DNA from 4 places in the Burkholderia torrens genome. Region 1 is predicted to be linked to each of the others. Evidence: predicted binding sites of a transcription regulator. Region 1 holds the regulator's gene; each other region holds the start of a gene.

Region 1 (3,348 bases):
CGTACACCTTGTTCTCGTACTCGTTGCCGCGCACGAACAGCTCGATCTGCGCGAGCGTCTGGTTCGCGAACGAGTTCGACATCACGAACGACGGGTGGCCGGTCGCGCAGCCGAGGTTCACGAGGCGGCCTTCCGCCAGCAGGATCACGCGCTTGCCGTCCGGGAAGATGATGTGGTCGACCTGCGGCTTGATGTTTTCCCACTGGTACTGGCGCGTCGACGCAACGTCGATTTCCGAATCGAAGTGGCCGATGTTGCAGACGATCGCGTTGTGGCGCATCGCCTTCATGTGATCGTGGTTGATCACGTGGTAGTTGCCGGTGGCCGTCACGAAGATGTCGGCCTTGTCGGCCGCGTATTCCATCGTCACGACGCGGTAGCCTTCCATCGCCGCCTGCAGTGCGCAGATCGGATCGATTTCGGTGACCCACACGGTCGCGCCAAGGCCGCGCAGCGACTGCGCGCAGCCCTTGCCCACGTCGCCGTAGCCCGCGACGACCGCGACCTTGCCCGCAATCATCACGTCGGTCGCGCGCTTGATGCCGTCGACCAGCGATTCACGGCAGCCGTACAGGTTGTCGAACTTCGACTTCGTGACCGAATCGTTCACGTTGAACGCCGGGAACGGCAGGCGGCCGTCCTTTTCCATCTGGTACAGGCGGTGCACGCCGGTCGTGGTTTCTTCGGTCACGCCCTTGATGTGCGCGAGGCGCTTCGAGTACCAGGTCGCGTCGATGTCGAGGTGCGCAGCGATCGACTTGTACAGCGCGACTTCTTCCTCGTTGGTCGGCTTCGCGATCACCGAACGGTCCTTCTCGGCCTTCGCGCCGAGGATCAGCAGCAGCGTCGCATCGCCGCCGTCGTCCAGGATCATGTTCGCGAATTCGCCGTTCGGCCATTCGAAGATGCGGTGCGAGAATTCCCAGTACTCGTCGAGCGACTCGCCCTTGAACGCGAACACCGGCGTACCGGCTTCGACGATCGCGGCCGCCGCGTGGTCCTGCGTCGAGAAGATGTTGCACGACGCCCAGCGGACGTCCGCGCCGAGCGCCTTCAGCGTCTCGATCAGCACGCCCGTCTGGATCGTCATGTGCAGCGAACCGGCAATGCGCGCGCCCTTCAGCGGCTGCTGTGCCTTGTATTCGTCGCGGATCTGCACGAGGCCCGGCATTTCGGTCTCGGCGATGTTGAGTTCCTTGCGGCCCCAGCCGGCCAGCGCCATGTCGGCGACGACGTAATCGTGGGAAGCCTTGGAATCGATAATGGCGTTCATCACGCCCTCCTTTCTAAAAAGTTTCTAGATTGGTGACGTGAGCGCCGTTCAGGAAGCGGGGCCGGCGCGACGGTCGCGAAATGCGTGCCGCACGGCTGCTTGGTGAAGCCTTCCGAGCCTGGCGGACAAGGATGTCCGTCGCAACGCTCCTCGGAAAACGGAGGGGATTGTAGCAAATCGGCGCGCAGAATGCGCGAGCACGATACCCGCGCGCGGCGTCGGCGCGCGTGGCCGCCCTGAAAGGGTCAGGACTCCGCGCCGACCCAGGCCTGTTCGCGCAGCCGCGCGCGCAGGCGCGCGACGGCCTGGCTGTGCAGCTGGCACACGCGCGACTCGCTCACCTCGAGCACCGCACCGATCTCGCGCAGATTCAGACCCCGTTCGTAGTAAAGCGACATCAGCAGCTTCTCGCGCTCCGGCAGCCGCTCGATCGCCTCGACGAGCGCCTCGCGCAGGTGCTCGTCGAGCAGCGCGGACAGCGGATCGGCGTGATCGACGCGATAGCGGTCGAGAAACGGCTCGTCGTCGGCCGCGCGGTCGAAATCCTCGTAGTAGATGAGCTGGCTGCCGTGCAGGTCCTGCAGCATCCCCTGGTATTCGTCGAGCGGCATCTTCAGGTGCTCGGCGATCTCGGTCTCGCTCGCCGAGCGGCCGAGATGCTGCTCGACCTGGTGCACCGCGTGCTCGACCTCGCGCGACGTCTTGCGCATGCTGCGCGGCAGCCAGTCGTTGCTGCGCAGCTCGTCGAGCATCGCGCCGCGGATGCGCTGCGTCGCGTAGGTCTCGAACTGCGCGCCCTGGTCTTCCTTGTAGCGGCCGGCCGCGTCCATCAGGCCGATCATGCCGGCCTGGATCAGGTCGTCGAGGTCGACGCTCGCCGGCATCTTCGCGACGAGCTGCAGCCCGAGGCGGCGCACCAGCGGCGCATATTGCGCGAGCACGTCGGCCTGGGACATCTTTCCTTGAGCGTTGTACATCATGGCTCTCTCCTTGCGGTGGCGCTCACGCGGCGTGTGCCGCGCCCGCCTCGTACGACGGCTTGCCGCCCGCGTGGACCGCGCGCCCCGCGCCCGAACGCGGGCGCATCGGCCAGTACAGCAGGTCGGCGGCAATCTGCCGGTAATCGCGCGCGGCCGGCGACGACGGGAACGCGTCGACCACCGCATGCGTCAGTTCGCGCGCATGCTCGACGAGCGGATCGGCGCTCACGCAGCCCGCGTCGGCGATCGACACGGTCAGGTAGCGGCTCGCGACGCCCGCGAGGTTGTCGAACGCCGTCTTCGCGTCCGCGTGGCTGCCGACGTGATTGGTCAGCACGCGGAACTGCGCGAACGCGTGCGCGAAATGCAGCCGCTTCATGCACGCGTACGCCTCGGTGATCGCCTGCGCGGCGACGCGCGTGACGACCAGCACGTCGTGCGCCTCGCGTGCGAGCGCCGAGAACGCGCCGTCGGCGCCGAGCTGCGTGTCGACCAGCACGATGTCGGCCGGGCCGTCGATGAAATCGCTCAGCTGCGCGTCGCCGTAGCCGGCGCGCGCGAGCCGCGCGGCCGCGCACAGGCCGAAGCCGGCGGCCACCCGCGTGCGTTCGCCGTCGCGCAGCCACGCGCCCGCCAGCGTCGCGCTGGCCGAATGCACGTCGGCGCGTTCGTCGACGACGAGCACGTCCTTGCCGAGCGACGCAAGCGCCGTGGCCAGGTTCACGACGGTGGACGTGCAGCCGACACCCGCCGGCCCGCCCGTCACCGCGACGATGCGCGACGCGCGTCCGGCCAGCAGGCGCCGCAGCCCTTCGGCCTGGTCGATGATCCGTTTATCCAAATCGCACCTCGTGCAGCTCGGCGGTGGAACGTGCGGTCAGTGCGGAAAGCAGCGTCGGCATGTCCTCGTCTTGCGGCACGAAGGGGGAACCGTCGCGCGGCACACAGAACGCGCTCTTCAGCAGGAATTTGGTCGAGGCGACGTACAGGTTCTCCGGCACCTTCTGGCCGGTCGACACGTAGTGGACCGGCAGCTTGTAGCGGATCACCGTGTCGAGCACGCCGCCGAGGTGGGTCGCCTCGTCGAGCTTCGTG
Region 2 (3,348 bases), 910 kb from region 1:
AACGCTCCGCATCATACGGCACCGCGGGCCGGCACGCGAGCGCGGGCCGCCGCGGCACGCAGTTGTTAAGGACTGTGAGCGATTCGTCAGCAAATGAAACGGTGGGTAACAGTCTGAGAGATTCGAGAACCGGCCGGGCGCGCCGCGGGTCTTTTGTCGTACCTGCTGCGTGTTGCGGCGGGGGACGCGACGGACCGCATCGATGCGGTCCGGGCTCACAACTTCTCGAGGAGAATTGCCATGTCCAAGATTCGTACGATGCTGATCGGTGCCGCGCTGACGGCGTTCGCCACTTCGGCCGCATTTGCCCAGACGGGCACGGCGGCGCAGGGTGCGGCCGGTGCCGGCGTGCAGGCGCAGGCTCCGGCGGCAGGTGTCGGTGCCGGCGTGCAGGGCGGTGCCGGCGCGAACGCGTCGGGCAACGCGGTCGGCGGTGCCACGGATGCGGTCGGCGCGGCAGCCGACGGTGCGAAGGATTCGGCGTCGTCGGCCGTCCATTCGGCCAAGAAGCACACGAAGCATGCCGCGAAGTCGGCCAAGGGCCACGTCGGCGCAGCCAAGGCGAAGGCCGGGGAAGCGACCGAAGGCGGCGCGTCGGTCGGCGCGGAGGGCGGTGCATCGGCCCAGGGCGCCACGCAGTAAGCGGCGCCTGGCGCCGCGTGACGCTCGCCCCCTGGGCGTCGCGCCGGAGGCCATCCGACGGCCCGGTTCGCTTTGCGCGAACCGGGCCGTTTTCATGGGTTCATGCTTTCGGCGGGAGGGCGGGGCGCGGTCACGGCCGGCGCTGTCCTGGCCCCTGTCCCTGTTGCCCTTGCGCCGGTCGCACGGCGGCCGGCGTGAACACGCCGCGCAGCCATGCGGCGAGCCGCGCGAAGACGTCGTACGGTTCCTCGACGAAGATCTCGGGCTTCAGCAGCCGCAGGTATTCCATGATCTGCTGCGCTTCCTGCTTCTGGAACGAGCCATGCGCGAGCCCGAGCCGCAGCAGCCCGCGCAGTTCGCCGAGCTTGTCGCGCGCGGTGCTGCCGACGCTCATCTCGCACGCGAGCTTGGCCTCGTAAATGCGCTGGCGCAACGATTCGGCGAGCCGCCACGCGGGCGTCTGCATCAGTTCCTCGAGCGCCTGGATGTCCTGCGCGGCGCCCTTAATCTGCGATGCAAGCGGGTCGATCAGCGACGGGTCGCCCTGCGCTTCGGCGACGATCGCCTTCGCCCAGTCGCGGCATGCTTTCGCGAGTTCGTCGGGGGTCCATTCGGAGCGCGATGCGAAGCCGAAGCCGAATTCGCCGGCCTGTCGCATCAGGATCGCGACGACGTCCGGAAATTCCTTGTCGAGCGTGCGCTTGGCCCACGCGTACTGGCCGCCCTGCAGCATCCGCTGCACCGCGTGCTCGGTCAGCGGCACCATGTTGTCGAGCAACTTGGCGCGCAGGAAATCCTCGAACGACGGCGTCGCGAACTGCGGGTCGAGTTTCAGCGACACGCGGACGAACGCGTCATAGTCCTTGCGCAGGGACTCGAGCGTGTCGTCCTTGAGGGAAAGGGTGATCTGGCCCATGAATCGTCTCGATGGCGGCCCGCGCAAGCCGACGGCCGGCACGGCGCACCGGAGCGGGCGCAGCGTCGACTGACCGGTACGCGCCGAGGCCGGTGGCGGGTCTTCATTCCCTATATCGGCGCGCCGGGCGAAAACTTGAGCGCGCGGGTAGAGCGACCGCTCAGGCGGGCAGCCAGTGCGGGATCACGACCCCTTGCCAGAAGAAGAACACCGCGAGCCCCGCGGCGATCGTCACGAGCGGGCGGCGGGTTGCCGCCGACACGAGCACGGCGGCGAGCGCGCCGACGAGTTGCGGATTGCGCAAGGTGAGCTCGGCCGTGCCGCCGTGCGGCGAGACGGTCATCGGCACGATGATCGCCGTCAGCACGGTGACGGGCACGAAGCCGAGCGCGGTCCGCACGAGCGGCGGGAAGGTCAGCCGTTCGCCGAACAGGAACAGCGTCGAGCGAATCGCGTACGTAATGACGGCCATGCCGAGGATCAGCAGCGCGTAGCTCATGATGCGACCTCCGTGCGCGAGCCGGTGCGCGTGCGTTCGTGCAGCAGCGTGAGCACGACGCCGATCGCGACGCCGGCGGCGACCGCGCCGAGCAACCCGAGCTTGTACGGCCAGTCCTGCCAGAAGTACGCAAGCGTGCCGGCCGTCGCGGCCGCCGCGAAATAGCGCAGCGTGCCGAGCTGCGGGACGACGATCGCGATGAAGGTGGCCGCCATCGCGAAATCGAGGCCGAGCGACTGCAGGCCCGGGAACGCCGCGCCAAAGCCGATGCCGGCGAGCGTCCAGACCTGCCAGTTCAGGTACATCGCGAGCCCGGAGCCGAAAAAGTAGTGGGGGCCGATCGTGCCGGGCGCGAAGTGCCGGTAGTGCGCATAGGCGACCGCGAACACCTCGTCGGTCATCAACGCGCCGAGCGTCGCGCGCCAGCGCAGCGGCAGGTGCGCGACATAGGGTGCGAGCGTCGCGCTGTACAGCAGGTGGCGCAGGTTCACGATCAGCGTGGTCGCGAGCACGACGACGAAGCTCGCGCTGCCGGCGATCAGGCCGAGCGCGATGAATTGCGCGGAGCCCGCGAACACGGCGAGCGACATCAGCGCGCCGTGCCATGCGGCGAGCGGGCCGCCGCCGACGAGCGTGCCGAAAATCACGCCGAACGGTGCTGCGCCGATCATCATCGGAATCGTGTCGCGCGCGCCGTCGAGCCATTCGTTGAGCGGGCGGCGAGGCGGCGATGCGGGTGTCGGGTTCAAAGGGTCTCCTCCATGAACAGGAGGATAGCCAGCGGACGGCGAGCCGGCTTGTATGTTCTTGCGCTCGCGGAATCGGGCCGGCGCGATGCCCGGGTGCCGGCCGGCGCCGGATGGCGGCGCGGTTGCCCGCTGCCGGGCGCCGCGCGTCAGCTCGCCTGCCAGCGCCCGGGCGGTACGCCGAACATCCGTTTGAAATGTCGCGTGAAGTGGCTCTGGTCGACGAAGCCGCTGGCCGCCGCGACGTCGGCGACGGGCACGCCCGCGCGCAGCGGCGCCAGCGCGCGCTGCAGCCGCAGCTGGTTGCGCCATGCATGCGGCGGCATGCCGGTCGTACGCGTGAACAGGCGCGCCGCGTGGAACGGCGACAGGCCGGCCGCCTGCGCGACGTCGTCGAGCGTCACCGTGGACAGCAGGTCGCCAGCGAGCCGCTCGCGCATGGCGTCGACGCGTGGTTCGTCGGCCGCGAGCGGCGCCGGTTGCGGCCGCACGTCGGCGTGGCGCGCGATCAACGTCGACAGCGCGTCGAGCATCGCGGTTTCGGC
Region 3 (3,348 bases), 390 kb from region 1:
GGCTGCGCCATCGGCAGCTGCGCGGCGTTGCTCGGCGCCAGGCCGCCGCTCGTCTGCTTCAGCGAGCGCGCGAGCGTCGACGCGAAATCGACGTCACGGGCCTGGTAGCCGGGCGTGTCGGCGTTCGCGATGTTCGACGACAGCAGTTCCTGCCGGTAGGCGCGCACGTCGAGCGCCTGTCGGCCGAACGCGAATTCCGCATCGAGTTTGTCCAGCATGTGTGCGTCCCTCCGTATGAAGCGCTGCACGCCCCTCGCGCCGGATGGCGACCCGAGAGGCTTTTTTCCATGACAGCGATGGTAGGCGCCGGACGCAACCGGCAATCGGGCGAATAACGCGGCAAAGGCCCCCTCTATTCATCGTTTGCGCGGCGGCCCGGCTCCCTAGAATGCGAATCGGATCAACGGATCGAGGACACGGCGATGACGGGCGGCGCACTTCGCGGCAGGAACGGGCGGCTCACGCGCGTCCGGCGTGCGTTTGCGTTCGCCGCGGCGCTGTGGATCGTCGCGCCGGCCGCGCACGCGGAAGACGGGATGATCGTGATTCCCGGACGCGGCGAGACGGCCGAAACCGCGCTCGCGCACGCCAACGCGGCGAGCGGCGGGCAGTTCGGCGGGAATGCGGGAACGGCTTCGGGTGCGGGCGTCGCGCCGGAAACGGGCCGCGCGGCGTCGGCGGCAAGTACCGCGACCGGCGTGGTCACCGGCTACGCGGCGCAACCGGCCGGCGCGATGGTCGTGACGACCGTGCCGCCGCCGGCTCCCGTTTATGCAGCCGCCCGCGCAAACACAGGCTCCAGCGCGCAGCAGCGTGCGGCCGACCCGGCGGCAATCGCGACGGTCGTCGCCGGCACGGCCGAACCCGCATCGAACCCCGTTCGGCAGGCGCAACCGTCGGCCGCCGCCGCACGCGTCGCGGCGGTCCGCGCCGCGCCGGCCGCACCGGCACCGCGCACGGCGGCGGGTACCGCGAACGCGGCCCCGGCTGCCGCCGCGGCCCAGCCCGCGACGCCGCCCGGCCAGCAGGATCCCGAGACGATCCGCCGCGCGGCCCTCGCGTTCCTGCAGCAGCAGATCGCCGGCCTGCCCGGCAAGACCACGGCGACGGTCACGACCGCGTTTCCGCGCGGGCTCGCCGCGTGCACGACGCTCGAGCCGTTCCTGCCGACCGGCGCGCGCCTGTGGGGCCGCACGACGGTCGGCGTGCGCTGCGCGGGCGAGCGGCCGTGGACCGTCTACCTGCAGGCGAAGGTCGCCGTGCAGGCCACCTATTACGTCGCCGCGCGCCAGATCGCGCCCGGCGAGCCGCTCTCCGCTGCCGACCTGGTCGCCCGCGACGGCGACCTGACGGTCATGCCGCTCGCGGTGATCACCGACCCGGTGCAGGCGATCGGCGCGACCGCGCTCGCGCGCATCTCGGCCGGCCTGCCGCTGCGGCAGGACATGCTGAAGAGCGCGGCGTCGGTATCGGCCGGCCAGACGGTGCGGGTCGTCGCGGCCGGCCCCGGGTTCACGATTTCGGCCGAAGGCAGCGTGCTCGCGAATGCGGCACCGGGCCAGTCGGTGCGGGTGCGGATGGCCGCGGGCCAGATCGTCACGGCGATCGTCAAGGACGCCGGCACCGTGGAAATTCCGCTATAGGGACGGATTCAACCGCAAGAGTGTAAAGAATTGTTTATTCGGAGCATTTCGGGCTCGCGATGCTAAAGTTCGGGCCGACCCGGCCGTTATCTGGGTCAAACCGTACAGGAAACCCATCGTGAAGATCGATTCCACTCCGAACCCGAGCCCCCTGGCGCCGACCGGCAACGGCGCGTCCCGTGCGCAATCCGGCACGGCCCAGTCGTCCGCGCAGGCGGCCGACGCCGGATCGACCGTCGGCGACACGACCGTGAACCTGTCGGGTCTGTCCGGCCAGCTGCGTTCGGTATCCGCATCGGGCGGTGCCGATATCGACACGGGCCTGGTCCAGTCGATCAAGGACGCGCTGAACAACGGCACGTTGACGATCGACGCGCACAAGATTGCCGACGGCGTATTGAATACCGCCCGCGAGCTGCTGCAGCAGCAGCGCCCGCAGGGTAACTAAGCCGGCCTCGCGGCCGGTTCCACCGGTTTGCCGGCGCGCGCCACCGCGTGCACCGGCGCGACGAGCATGACGCGATGAGAGAAGAGCTGCTGGCCACGGTCAACGACGAACACGCGACGGTCGAGGCGTTTGCGTCCCTGCTCGTCTACGAGGAAAAGGCGCTGACGACGGCCGAGCCGCTCGAGATGCTGCCCGGCATCGTCGAAAGGAAAAGCGCGCTGATCGACCGGCTCGCGCAGCTCGAACGCACGCGCGACACGCAGCTTTCCGCGCTCGGCTTTCCGGCCGGCAAGAAGGGCATGGACCAGGCCGCCGAGCGCGATGCACGCCTCGCCGGCCGCTGGCAGTTGCTGCAGCAGGCCGCCGAACGCGCGCGCCAGGCCAATGCGAACAACGGGATGCTGATCCGCATCCGGATGGACTACAACGAGCGCGCGCTCGCGGTACTGCGCTCGGCCCCCGCGCCGACCGGCGTCTACGGCCCGGACGGGCGCGTATCGGCGCTCGCGCGCTGACCGGCCGGCGGCACCGCCGCTACCGTATCAACTGCCGTTCGCGGCACTTCACGTTTCGACAGACCGGGCCCGAGCCCGGCACCCACGGTCCCTTCCGATACACGGCTGCGCAACCGCGCCGCCGTCCCGTCACAACAATCAGAAGAGGGCCGCATGTCTCATTTCCGTATTCCGCTGTCGTCCCGTGTCTCGTCCCGAGTCGTCGCCGCTTCCACCGTCGCGGCGCTGGCCGCCGCGCTGACGCTCCCCGCCGCCCATGCCGCCGGCCCTGCGCCGCTGCCCACGCCGACTGGCGACATGTCGCTGTCGCCGGCCGGCCCCGAGGTCGCGCCGCCGCCCGCATCGAGCACGCCTGGCGCGACGGCGCGCGCGGCGCGCCGCGGCTCCGACACCTACACGTACCTGCGCTGCTGGTACCGGATCGACACGGATCCGCTGAAGCCGGCCGCGACCTACGAATGGGCGCGCGACCCCGCCGCCGGCGACTGGTATCGCGTGCCCGGCTACTGGTGGGCCGACGGCATCACGCAGTGGAAGAACATGTTCTACAGCACGACGACGCAGGACACGCTCGCCGACGTGTGCCGCAAGACGCTGGCCGCGAAAGGCATCCGGTCCGGCCTCACGCAGGCGGTCGCCGCCAACAACGCGCTGTCGTTCAACTACACGGTATGGACCATCGATGCCGCGCAGCAGGACGCGCGCGTCAACAAGCTGATCGTGTTCGGCGACAGCCTGTCCG
Region 4 (3,348 bases), 1.2 Mb from region 1:
TCAGCCCGTCCATGTCGATGTTGAGAATGCCGAGCCGGCCGTTCGCGCGCAGCGCCGTGTGCATCGACTGGCGCAGGCGGTCGTAGAACAGCGCGCGGTTCGGCAAACCCGTGAGCGCGTCATGGGTGGCGCGCAGGTACAGCTCGTTCGCCTCGTTGCGCGCCGCGTGGAACATCGCGGCGGCGATCAGCTCGGCCGTCAGCCGCAGCGTGCCGGCGTCGGCCGGCGAGAAGCCGTCGACTTCCGGCGACATCACCTTCAGCACGCCGACCGTCGTGTCGGCATGCGTGAGCGGCATCACGAGCATCGAGCGCAGGCCGACCCGGCGGCATGCGTCGCGATCGACGCGCGGGTCGGTTTCCGAATCGACGCAGTGCAGCAATTCGCCTTGCCGCACGCACAGGCCCGACAGGCTGCCCGAACGGCGCAGCCGCAGCCCGAGCATCCCGGCGGCGGTGCCCGACGCGGCGCGGTACACCATGTCGTCGCCCTCGGCGAATTCCACTGCGGCCGCGCTCGCGCCCGTGAGCAGCGGCACCTGCTCGGCCACGTAGGTCATCACACTTCCTAGGTCGAGGCCGAGCTTCGCGATCTCGGCCTGCACGGCGATGATGCGCAGCAGCGTGTCGGAGGACGGGGTGGCGGTGTCGACGATTTGATTCAAGTCAGTTTCCATGAAAGAAAGCGCATCCGGTGTCGCGGGATTGCGGTAGCATACGCGCCGCCTCGCGGCCGCGCGTCCCAGCCAACGGGCCGTCCGGCGGCCGGCTGCACAGCGCCGGCAGTATGCCGTTCGGCCCGTCCGGCGACAACGGCGCAATTCTTACCATTCGTCCCGCTCGTGCAGCATTTCCGACTGGATCGAGGTTTTTTTCGCTTCACCGTCACGAATTCGCGCAAGTTTTGCCCTTTTTTTGAGATAGTGTGACGAATGGGTGTGCGCCCGTGCCAGGCGCGCACAGCACGACGACGGCCATCCACGAATGCGCCGCGTCGTTTCGATAAATGCATCAGGCCAGTTCGCCATATGAGAGGAAGCAGTGGGGATGTGCACTCACGGGCATAGCTGCTTAGCGCGCGTCGGTTCCGACGTGCTTGATGACCGGATCAATCAGACGAAACGGAGCGGCGCATGAAGCCGGCCGCGTCGCTGCTCGTCCTGTCGGTCGCCATGGTTGGCGCTTTCCATACGGCCGCGCTGTCGGCCGCACCGATGCCGGCCGTGCCGGCCGCCGCGTCGGCTGCCGGGCCCGCCGACGCGTCCGCGCCGGTGCTCGCGGCTGCGCCGGGCGCGGCCAGCGCATCGTCGGCCGGCCTGCCGGCGACGACCGTGCGTCTGCCTTTCGCGTCGCTCGGCGCGTTCGATCCGCTGCGCCTGCGCGGCGCCGACGACGCGCGCACGATCAACGCAGGCGTGCGGCTCGACCGCGTGGTGACGGGCGCGCGGCTGCGCCTCACCTATGCGTATTCGCCGTCGCTGGTGTTCCCGATGTCGCACCTGAAGGTGTCGGTGAACGGCGAGGTGATCGCGACCGTCCCGTTCGACGCCGCGCGCGCGGGCCGCACGGTCACGCAAGAGATCCCGATCGATCCGCGTTACTTCTCCGATTTCAATCAGATCGGCCTGCGCCTGATCGCGCACTACACGCTCGATCATTGCGAAGATCCGACGAACTCGGCGCTGTGGGCCGACGTGAGCCCGACGAGCGAACTGATCCTCGACGAATCGCCGGTGCGCCTGCCGAACGATCTCGCGCTGCTGCCTGCGCCGTTCTTCGACCGGCGCGACAACGGCCGCGTGCGGCTGCCGTTCGTGCTGCCGGCCGCGCCCGATTCGGCGACGCTGCGCAGCGCGGGCGTGCTCGCGTCGTGGTTCGGCGCGCTGGCTGACTACCGGCATGCGCGCTTCCCGGTATCGTCCGGGCTGCCGGCCGACGACCAGGCCGTGGTGGTCGGGACGGCCGCGACGCTGCCGGCCGGCCTCGTGCTGCCGTCGATCAACGGCCCGCTGCTCGCGGTGGCCGACAACCCGGCCGCGCCGGGACGCAAGGTGCTGGTCGTCACGGGCCGCACGGCGGCCGAGGTCGACGATGCGGTCGCGACGCTCGTGCTCGGCCGCGCGGCGCTGTCGGGGCCGGCGGCGACGGTCGCGCACGTCGATCTCGGCGCGCCGCGCAAGCCGTACGACGCGCCGCGCTGGCTGCCGGTGAACCGGCCGATCACGTTCCGCGAGCTCGTCAACGATCCGCGCCAGCTCGAAGTGCGCGGCACGACGCCCGACGCGATCCGCCTGAACCTGCGCGTGCCGGCCGATCTGCATTCGTGGAACGGCGCGGGCGTGCCGATCACGCTGCGCTACCGCTACACGGCGCCGACCGTGCAGGACAATTCGACGCTCGCGGTCGAGATCAACGACCAGCTCGTGAAGTCGTACCGGCTCGGGCCGGCCCAGGCCGAGGACGCGCACGGCCGCATGCAGCTGCCGCTGCTGTCGGTGCCGGAAGGGCGCGTGACGAGCGACGTCGACATTCCCGCGTTCCGCGTCGGCAGCGGCAACCAGCTGCAATTCCGCTTCACGCTCGATTCGCAGAAGACGGGCCTGTGTTCGAGCACGGCCACCGAGCCGCAGCGCGCGGCGATCGATCCCGATTCGACGATCGACTTCTCGCACTTCGTCCACTACGCGCAATTGCCGAACCTCGCGTTCTTCGCGAACAGCGGCTTCCCGTTCACGCGCTTCGCCGACCTGTCGCAGACGGCCGTCGTGCTGTCCGACCGGCCGTCGCCGCAGGAGCTCGAGGCCTACCTGACGATGCTCGGCCACATGGGCGAATGGACCGGCTTCCCGGCGCTGCGCGTGCAGGTCGCGCGGCCCGGCGACGTCGCCGCGCTGTCGGGCCACAAGGATCTGCTCGTGATCGACGGCTCGCCCGCGTCGCCGCTGCTCGCGCACTGGCGCTCGGCGCTGCCGCTCGCGTTCGGCGAGCAGGGCGGCGCGGGCGGCGACGGCGCCACGCGCGTCGCGTTCACGGTGAAGGAACGGTGGCGCAACGGCGTCGGCCTCGCCGACGGCGGCGCGCATATCGAACAGACGGGCCCGCTCGCGACGCTCGCAGGGTTCGAGCTGCCGGGCAGCCGCGGCCGCAGCGTCGTCGCGCTGACGGCGACCGACCAGCCGCGCCTCGGCGATCTGCTCGACGTATTCGAGAACCCGGGCCTCGTGTCGCAACTGCAGGGCGACCTCGCGGTGGTGCGGCCGGGGCAGGTCGACAGCCTGCGCGTCGGCGAGCCTTACGTGGTCGGCTTCGTGCCGTGGTATGCGCGTGTGTGGACCGAGGCGGCGCGGCA

What was found. Region 1 encodes FliA, which starts transcription of late flagellar genes. Its sites were predicted from a motif close to CTAAAGTTTNNNNNNNNNNNGCCGNTA; they were not measured.
Region 2: AC5LXX_RS05325 (DUF4088 family protein) is a predicted target of FliA. The motif match lies at 1,672-1,698, and genes of this name have one in related genera.
Region 3: flgM (flagellar biosynthesis anti-sigma factor FlgM) is a predicted target of FliA. The motif match lies at 1,706-1,732, and genes of this name have one in related genera.
Region 4: bcsB (cellulose biosynthesis cyclic di-GMP-binding regulatory protein BcsB) is a predicted target of FliA. The motif match lies at 896-922, and genes of this name have one in related genera.

The regions. Positions count from the first base shown of each region.
Region 1 is NZ_OZ480211.1:232,949-236,296, reverse strand. It holds gene ahcY (adenosylhomocysteinase) at 1-1,273, opposite strand, end outside; S-adenosyl-L-homocysteine riboswitch at 1,306-1,431, opposite strand; gene AC5LXX_RS00995 (RNA polymerase sigma factor FliA) at 1,519-2,253, opposite strand; gene AC5LXX_RS00990 (MinD/ParA family ATP-binding protein) at 2,276-3,094, opposite strand; gene flhF (flagellar biosynthesis GTPase FlhF) at 3,087-3,348, opposite strand, start outside.
Region 2 is NZ_OZ480211.1:1,140,164-1,143,511, forward strand. It holds gene AC5LXX_RS05320 (hypothetical protein) at 241-642, shown strand; gene AC5LXX_RS05325 (DUF4088 family protein) at 773-1,558, opposite strand; gene AC5LXX_RS05330 (AzlD domain-containing protein) at 1,719-2,057, opposite strand; gene AC5LXX_RS05335 (AzlC family ABC transporter permease) at 2,054-2,806, opposite strand; gene AC5LXX_RS05340 (AraC family transcriptional regulator) at 2,953-3,348, opposite strand, start outside.
Region 3 is NZ_OZ480211.1:3,356,906-3,360,253, forward strand. It holds gene flgB (flagellar basal body rod protein FlgB) at 1-218, opposite strand, end outside; gene flgA (flagellar basal body P-ring formation chaperone FlgA) at 423-1,643, shown strand; gene flgM (flagellar biosynthesis anti-sigma factor FlgM) at 1,762-2,091, shown strand; gene AC5LXX_RS15595 (flagella synthesis protein FlgN) at 2,166-2,606, shown strand; gene AC5LXX_RS15600 (SGNH/GDSL hydrolase family protein) at 2,760-3,348, shown strand, end outside.
Region 4 is NZ_OZ480211.1:1,480,836-1,484,183, forward strand. It holds gene AC5LXX_RS06870 (diguanylate cyclase domain-containing protein) at 1-664, opposite strand, end outside; gene bcsB (cellulose biosynthesis cyclic di-GMP-binding regulatory protein BcsB) at 1,133-3,348, shown strand, end outside.